Regions from separate parts of the Cupriavidus sp. FW305-3-2-15-C-LB2 genome, predicted to be linked through region 1. Evidence: predicted binding sites of a transcription regulator. Region 1 holds the regulator's gene; the other holds the start of a gene.
The links. Region 1 encodes sigma-54, which starts transcription at its own class of promoters, with help from an activator protein. Its sites were predicted from a motif close to TGGCANGNAANCTGCTTT; they were not measured.

Region 1 (4,208 bases):
TTGCTGGTGACGCTGACGTCGAGGGTGATGTTGCCGGGTGGCAGCAATTTGGCCAAACGATTCATGGGCGATGCGCAGGATTTCAGTTAGCGGGCGGACCGTTCCGCCGGGCAGTGGGCTGGCTCCGGCCTGCCGTTGGCCTGGCCGGAGGCGTCCGGCCCATTATAGAGCAGCGACTACTCCCGCATTGTGCAGCGCAACGGGGCAAGCCGGTGCAGAAAGATACATGGTGATGCAATGGTGCCTCCGCGGCGGGGAGCCGGTGCACCGGTGCGGGGCACGGCCAGGATTCCCTCTCTTTGTATGGCGCAGCATACACCTTGGCGCAGCGCTTGCGAACACCCTTGCTCATTCGGGTGAAAAGCATCGGCTCCGGCGCCACAGCCGGGCCGCGCCGCCAGTGCGGGCGCGGCATGCCGGCGGCAACCGGGAACGCGAGGGCGCAAAAAAGCCGCGCTTCTTGGCGCGGCTTGCCTGTTCAATCCTGATTCAGCAGCCCGCTGCGGGGCTGCCGGGCACGGTCATTGCTGCATTTGCGCTGCGGCCATCTGGTACTTGACCGCTTCGCGGTCGTGGCCTTGCACGCGATCCTTGTAGCGGATCACCTGACGGTCCAGCTTGTCGACGAGTGCGTCGATCGCTGCATACAGGTCTTCGTGATGCGCTTCGACAAAGATGTCCTTGCCCTTGAGATGTAGATTGATTTCCGCGTACTGACGCCGGTCCTTTTCTTTATGGTTGTCGACAGAGAGCAGCACACTAACGCCAATGACTTGATCGAAATGCCTGACGATTCGCTCCAGCTTCGTTTCCACGTACTCACGCAGAGGGGGCGTGATGTCCAGGTGGTGTCCACTGATCTTGAAGTTCATAGCGCTTCTCCTTCTGAAAGAGCCTCACCAGGCAGGCGGTGGGCTCGGCTACAAAGACTTGCGGAGATTGACTGCGGGGATCTTCAGGGCTTCGCGATACTTGGCAACGGTGCGGCGTGCGACAACGAAGCCTTGTTCGCCCAGCAGTTCGGCAATGCGACTGTCGGAAAGGGGATTCCTCGGGTCTTCGGCTCCTATCAGTTGCTTGATCAAGGCGCGGATGGCCGTTGACGAAGCCGCGCCACCGGTTTCGGTGGACACGTGGCTGCCGAAGAAGTACTTCAGTTCGAAAGTACCCATCGGCGTTGCCATATATTTATTGGTCGTCACCCGGGAGATGGTTGACTCGTGTAAACCCAGTGTATCGGCAATCTCCCGCAAAACCAAGGGGCGCATGGCGATTTCGCCGTGGCTGAAAAAGTTCTTTTGACGCTCGACAATGGCCTGCGAGACACGCAGGATTGTGTCGAACCTCTGCTGGATGTTCTTGATCAGCCAGCGCGCCTCCTGCAGCTTCTGCTGCAGCCCGGCGGTGCCGGACTCACCCTTTGCGCCACGCAGGATTTGCGCATACATGTCATTGATGCGCAGCCTCGGCATCACATCCGGATTGAGCTGCGCGATCCAGCCGCCGCCTCCCTTGCGCACGAACACGTCCGGCACCACGAAGTCCGCCTCCGGGCGGCTGTATGCATGGCCGGGGTAGGGCGCCAGCGAGCGGATCAGTTCGTGTGCGGACTTCAGCGCCGCTTCATCCACCTGCAGCGCCTTCTTCAGCCGCGTGTAGTCGCGTACTGCGAGCAACTCCAGGTGGCTGGTCACGATGTTCAGGGCCAGTTCGCGCTGCGGGTGCGTCAGGCGCCGCAACTGCAGGGCCAGGCACTCGGCGGCGTTGCGCGCGCCCACGCCGGGCGGGTCGAAGCTCTGCAGCAGCGTGAGGATGGCGTGGACCTCCTCGATCTCGAACTCGAGTTCTTCCGGCAACTCCGTGCAGATCTCCTCAAGCGATGCGCTCAGGTAGCCATCGTCGTCGAGCGATTCGATCAGGAAGATGGCCAGGCCCTTGTCGCGCGCCGAGATCTTCAGCGGCGTGAGCTGTTCCATCAGGTACTCGCGCAGCGTGGGCTCGGCTTCGCGCAGCTGCATCGGCGTTTTTTCGTCCTCGTCGCCCTGGGGGCGGCGGGCAAAGTCGTCCAGGCTCCAGTCGCTGCTGCCATAGTCGTCGCCGTTGCCGCTGTCGCCATAGCTGTCGTCGTCAGCCGCGCCGTCGGCGCGGGCCTCGCCATTGCCCTGCGGCTCTGCCGGCGCGGGCGCCGGTGCGCTCTGCAGGTTGACCGAGCCGTCGGCCGCCACGCGCAGCGGGCTTTCGATCCAGTCGTTCTCGCGTTCGAGCAGAGGGTTTTCCGTCAGTGCCTGTTCGACCTCTTGCTGCAGTTCCAGCGTGGAAAGCTGCAGCAGCCGGATCGACTGCTGCAGTTGCGGGGTCAGGGCCAGATGCTGGGAAAGGCGGAGCTGTAGCGACGGTTTCATGCGACCTATTCTATGCGCATCTTTCCGTTGTTGGAACGGAAATTGCTATCGCTTATGCGGTCTGATCGCTGCTGGCTGTGGCAGGCCCACGTGCGCCCGCGAATAGCCTGCCGCTCCATGGCAGGCCGCTGCATCACATGCGGAAGTTCTCGCCCAGGTAGACGCGCCGCACTGCGTCATTGGCGATGATTTCCTCGGGCTGGCCCGCGGCCAGCACCGTGCCTTCGCTGATGATGTAGGCGTGGTCGCAGATGCCGAGCGTCTCGCGCACGTTGTGGTCGGTGATCAGCACGCCGATATTGCGTGCCTTGAGGAAGCTGACGATGCGCTGGATCTCGCCCACGGCGATCGGGTCCACGCCGGCGAAGGGTTCGTCCAGCAGGATGAAGCGCGGCGACGACGCCAGCGCGCGCGCGATTTCCACGCGGCGGCGCTCGCCGCCCGACAGCGACAGCGCCGGGTTGTTGCGCAGGTGCGCGATCTGCAGGTCGTCGAGCAGCGAATCCAGGCGGCGCTCGATCTCGGCCTTGGGCAGCGGCTTGCCGTTGCTCACCTGCAGCTCCAGCACCGCGCGGATGTTCTCTTCGACGTTGAGCTTGCGGAATACCGAGGCTTCCTGCGGCAGGTACGACAGCCCCATGCGCGCGCGCTCGTGGATCGGCAGGCCGCTGATGTGGTCGCCGTCGAGCACGATATCGCCTTCGTCCAGCGCCACCAGGCCCACGATCATGTAGAAGGAGGTGGTCTTGCCCGCGCCGTTGGGCCCGAGCAGGCCGACCACCTCGCCGCTCTTCACGTCGAGCGAGACGTCCTTGACCACCGTGCGCGAGCCATAGCGTTTCTTCAGGTGGCGCACGACCAGCGTGCTGCCGCCGGCAAGGACGGTGGAGGCTTCGACGGAAGGCTTGTCGGCGATGGTTGCGGTATCGGTCATTGGCACAGTCTGGCGTTCAGGCGTTTCTGGCGCCGGCCGCATGCGATGCACGCAGCCGGCGCCAGGCGTCAGGGTTTGTTGGCAGGCGCGGGCGCCGGCTTCAGGTCCAGCGGCGAGCCGCCGCTGCCCGTGGCGCCGGCCTTCTGGTCCTGGCGCGGCGACAGCACCGCGCGCACGCGGCCGGACGGATTGGCGGCCGCGGCATCGCCGCTACCGCCGCCGGCAGCCGTGTAGAACTCCTTGCGGCTGTCGTAGGTCAGCACCGCGCCGCGGATCTCGTCGACCTGCTTGGCGCCCTGCAGGCGCGCCATGCGGGCATTGCCGATCAGCTTGGAGTACTCCTGCTTGCCGTCGTACTCGATGCGGTCGCCCCAGCCGTCGATGTATTCGTCGACGCCTTCGCGCTTCTGCCGGATGTAGGCCTGCTTGCCCGGCTTGGCGGTGGCCACCGCGAACTGGTAGCCCTCGGGATCGGTGCGCAGTTCGGCGGCGTCGGACTTCAGGATCATGGTGCCCTTGGTCAGCACCACATTGCCGGTCAGCGTATAGATCTGCTTGACGTCGTCATAGCTGGCGTTGTCCGCCTCCAGCACCATCGGCTTGTCGCGGTCCGCGCGCTCGGCCAGGGCGGGCTGGGCCAGCAGGCCGAAGGCCATGGCCAGGGCGAGCAGGGCCGGGGCGGTGCGTCGACGGGACGATGTCGTCAGGGAAGCAGTCATGTTGGCAGGGTTGCTTGAGGGCGTCTGGGTACGTTGGTGCGGGTTGGTGCGGCCCCCGGGCCGGGGCTCAGGACCCCGGCGCGCGGCCAGGGGTCGGCCCGGTGATGATGGTGCCGCGTACATTGCCGAGCAATTGTACTTCGCGCGTGACGT
Region 2 (4,208 bases), on a different contig from region 1:
TCTTCTCGGGGTGGCCTTTCCAGATGGCCTGCGTGGTCTCGGCGGTGAAGCCGATCTTGTCGGCGATGGCGCGCGCGCCCCAGGGCTCGCCCACGCAGAAGCCGTCCATATTGCCCACGCGCATATTGGCCACCATCTGCGGCGGCGGCACCGTGATGGCCTTGGCGTCCTGCATCGGGTTGATGCCGTTGGCCGCCAGCCAGTAGTACAGCCACATTGCGTGCGTGCCGGTGGGGAAGGTCTGGGCGAAGGTGTAGTCGCGCTTCTCCTTCATCATCAGCGCCTTCAGGCTGGCGCCGTCCTTGACGCCTTTCTCGGCGAGCTTGGACGACAGCGTGATGGCCTGGCCGTTGTGGTTCAGGTTCATCAGCACGGCCATGTCCTTCTTCGGGCCGCCGATGCCCAGCTGCACGCCGTAGATCAGTCCGTACAGCACGTGCGCCGCGTCCAGCTCGCCGTTGACCAGCTTGTCGCGCACGCCGGCCCATGAGGCTTCCTTGGTCGGCGTGATCTTGATGCCGTATTTCTTGTCCAGCCCGAGCGTCGCGGCCATCACCACCGAGGCGCAGTCGGTCAGCGGGATAAAGCCGATGCGCACGTCGGTCTTCTCGGGCGCGTCCGAGCCCGCTGCCCACGCACCGGCGCGCACCAGCGGATCGACCAGCGTCATCACGCTGGCGCCGGCGATGGTGGCAAGCGCGCGGCGGCGGCCGCTGCTGGCCGGCACGGCGTCGGCAGCCGCGTCGGGAACGTGGACGGCTGCGTGCAGCGGCTTGGCAATCCTGAGGCGAGAGGGCATTGCATGGCTCCAAGAAAAAAGGCGTCCCCTCCGCGACCGGCTTCGCCAGAAGACCGGTGCGGCGCAGGGACGCCGTTGTCCGTGGCGTGACGCAGCCCGCGTTGGCCGTGTCCGCCGAAATTGTTGGTCGGCCGCCGTTGGCCGATACCTGCATAACGCAAGGCGTGTGCCAGCCTGTGCAGTGCAGCATTCGAGGGCGGATTTGTGACGGATCGGGGGGAAATGATCGGATGTGGTGCGCGCGCGCTGGCCGCCGCCACATTCGGGGGAGCAGGGGAGGGAGGTGACGCAGTGCGGCAGCGCCAGGAGCGTGCATTGCACCAGTCGCGTGCGGCGGCGCACCACGGCTGGCAGGCGGGAGCGGCTCAGCCCATCACGTCGATCACGCGCTGGGCCGCGTCCACCAGCTTCAGGCCGCGCTCCATCGCCATGCTGCGCAGGCGCTTGTAGGCCTCGTCCTCGCTGAGGCCGCGCGCCTGCATCAGCAGTCCCTTGGCGCGCTCGACCACCTTGCGCTCGGCCAGCTTGAGCCGGGTGGCATCGAGCTCGGCGCGCAGCTGCTGATCCAGTTCGAAGCGTGTGTAGGCCACGTCGAGCACGGTCTTGACGCGCTCGGCGCGCAGGCCGTCGACGATATAGGCGGTGATCCCCGCCGTCAGCGCTGCCTTGATGCGCTGGCTGTCGTCGTTGTCGGTGAACAGCACGATCGGGCGCGGCGCATGCTGGGTCGAGACGCAGACATGCTCGATGGTGTCGCGCGCGGCGGATTCAGACGCGATGATCAGCATGTCGGGCTGGGTGGCCGTGATCACATCCGGCAGGCGCAGGTCGGCATCGACGATCTGGATCTCGGTAAAGCCGGCGCTGACCAGCCCGCCGCGGATGGTCTCGACGTTCAGCGGGTCGGCGTCATGCGGGTCGCGCACGAGCAGGATCCGCAACACCCGGCCGCCGGCAGTGGGCGGGGCAGGTGCGGCAGCGGTGGGCGATGGGGGCGGGTGGCGTCGTGTCATGGCTAGGCTCTGTTGCAGTGCGCCATGCAAGATTCGCGCCGGGTAAGTATCCGGCACCTGCGCCAGTTCGGTGCGCTGGCGCTGCGAGGATGCCTGGATTCATTGTATGCGGTCGTACGCAGAGCCAACTCTCGCGGTGTATCCTGTTGCCCTGCTGCGCCGGGCGCGTCTGCTGGCGACGCCGCGCATGGCTGCTTCCTGCAACCCTGCCCACCCGCGCCGCAGCACCGATCAGAACAATCTGGAGAGATGCATGACCGAATTCGTGTTCGCTCCGGCCGCGCCCGTTGGCGTGCCGGTGCGCGGCAGCAATGCTAGTTTCCCGGTACGGCGCGTGTACTGCGTCGGCCGCAACTATGCTGCCCACGCCCGTGAAATGGGCTCGGACCCCGACCGCGAGCCGCCGTTCTTCTTCTGCAAGCCGTCCGACGCGGTCAGCTACGTCGCCGACGGCACCGAAGGCGCCTTCCCGTACCCGCCGGGCACCAGCAACTGCCACTATGAAGTGGAGCTGGTGGTGGCGATCGGCAAGGGCGGCCGCGACATCCCGGTCGACCAGGCAGCCGGCCACGTGTTCGGCTACGCCGTGGGCCTGGACATGACCCGCCGCGACCTGCAGAACGAATCGAAGAAGACCGGCCGCCCCTGGGAGACCGGCAAGGCCTTCGACCAGTCCGCGCCGATCGGCCCGATCGTGCCGGTCTTGGCCATCGGCCATCCGCAGAAGGGCGCAGTGACGCTGGCGGTCAACGGCGTGGAGAAGCAGCGCGGCGACCTGTCCGACCTGATCTGGTCGGTGCCGGAGATGGTGTCGTACCTGTCGAAGCTGTTCGAGCTGCAGCCGGGCGACCTGATCTTCAGCGGCACGCCCGAAGGCGTGGGCCCGGTGGTCAAGGGCGATGTCATGCAGTGCCACGTCGGCGGCGTGGGCGATCTCACCATCAAGGTAGTCTGATCCGATGCTAAAGCTTTACAGCTATTTCCGCAGTTCGGCCTCATTCCGCGTGCGCATTGCGCTGGAACTCAAGGGGCTGGCCTATGACTATGTGCCGGTGCACCTGCTGAAAGAAGGCGGCCAGCAGCTCAAGCCGGAATTCCGCGCCGTGAATCCCGACGGACTGGTGCCGGCGCTCGCCGACGGCGAGCACGTGCTGCAGCAATCGCTGGCCATCGTCGAATACCTGGACGAGGTCCATCCCGAGCCGAAGCTGCTGCCCGGCACGGCGCTGGACCGCGCCTATGTGCGCGGACTGGCCCAGGAGATCGCGTGCGAGATCCACCCGCTGAACAACCTGCGCGTGCTGAAGTACCTGAAGCACACCGTGGGCGTGACCGACGAGGTCAAGGACGCGTGGTACCACCACTGGATCGAGCTGGGCTTTGCGTCGCTGCAGGCCAACCTGGAGCGCGGCGGCAAGGCCGGACGCTTCTGCTTTGGCGATACGCCCACGCTGGCCGATATCTGCCTGGTGCCGCAGGTATTCAACGCGCAGCGCTTCAATATCGACCTGGCCCGCTACCCGGCGATCGCCAGGATCTATGAAACCTGCATGGAGCTGCCTGCTTTCCAGAAGGCGGAGCCGAAGGCGCAGCCTGACGCGGAATAAGCGTTCGCAACCGGGCCTTACCCCAGCAGCGCTTCGGCGAACTCATCCGCCTTGAACGGCTGCAGGTCCTCCACCTTCTCGCCCACGCCAATGAAATAAACCGGCACCGGGCGCTGGCGCGCGATAGCCGCCAGGATGCCGCCCTTGGCGGTGCCGTCGAGCTTGGTCACGATCAGGCCGGTCAGGCCCAGCGCGTCGTCGAAGGCGCGGGTTTGCTGCAGGGCGTTCTGGCCGGTGTTGGCGTCGATCACCAGCAGCACCTCGTGCGGCGCGCTCGGCATGGCCTTGCTGATCACGCGCTTGACCTTCTTGAGCTCTTCCATCAGGTGCAGCTGCGTCGGCAGGCGGCCGGCGGTGTCGGCCATGACGATGTCGATGCCGCGCGCCTTGGCCGCATTGACGGCGTCGAAGATCACCGCCGCCGGGTCGCCGCTTTCCTGCGCCACCACGGTGACGTTGTTGCGTTCGCCCCAGATCGTCAGTTGCTCGCGCGCGGCGGCGCGGAAGGTATCGCCGGCGGCCAGCAGCACCTTCTGGTCATAGCGCTGGAAGTGCTTGCACAGCTTGCCGATGCTGGTGGTCTTGCCGGCGCCGTTGACGCCCGCGATCATCATCACCAGTGGCTGCTCGCGGCCCAGCGCCATAGTTTTTTCCAGCGGGCGCAGCAGCTGCGTCAGCAGCTCGCGCAGCGCCGCCTTGACGCCTTCGGCGGTCTCGATGCGCTCGGCCTTGACGCGCTTGCGCAACTCGCCCAGCAGGTACTCGGTGGCTTCCACGCCGGCATCTGCC

Region 2: a site for sigma-54 is predicted at 1,836-1,853, ahead of AC3WRR_RS15065 (ANTAR domain-containing response regulator). Genes of this name have one in related genera too.

What each region holds. Positions count from the first base shown of each region.
Region 1 is NZ_JBYSZW010000048.1:35,978-40,185, reverse strand. It holds gene ptsN (PTS IIA-like nitrogen regulatory protein PtsN) at 1-65, opposite strand, end outside; gene hpf (ribosome hibernation-promoting factor, HPF/YfiA family) at 522-872, opposite strand; gene AC3WRR_RS27600 (RNA polymerase factor sigma-54) at 921-2,402, opposite strand; gene lptB (LPS export ABC transporter ATP-binding protein) at 2,536-3,336, opposite strand; gene lptA (lipopolysaccharide transport periplasmic protein LptA) at 3,405-4,055, opposite strand; gene lptC (LPS export ABC transporter periplasmic protein LptC) at 4,123-4,208, opposite strand, start outside.
Region 2 is NZ_JBYSZW010000018.1:226-4,433, reverse strand. It holds gene AC3WRR_RS15070 (CmpA/NrtA family ABC transporter substrate-binding protein) at 1-799, opposite strand, end outside; gene AC3WRR_RS15065 (ANTAR domain-containing response regulator) at 1,165-1,812, opposite strand; gene AC3WRR_RS15060 (fumarylacetoacetate hydrolase family protein) at 2,066-2,767, shown strand; gene maiA (maleylacetoacetate isomerase) at 2,772-3,419, shown strand; partial or broken gene ftsY (signal recognition particle-docking protein FtsY) at 3,437-4,208, opposite strand, start outside.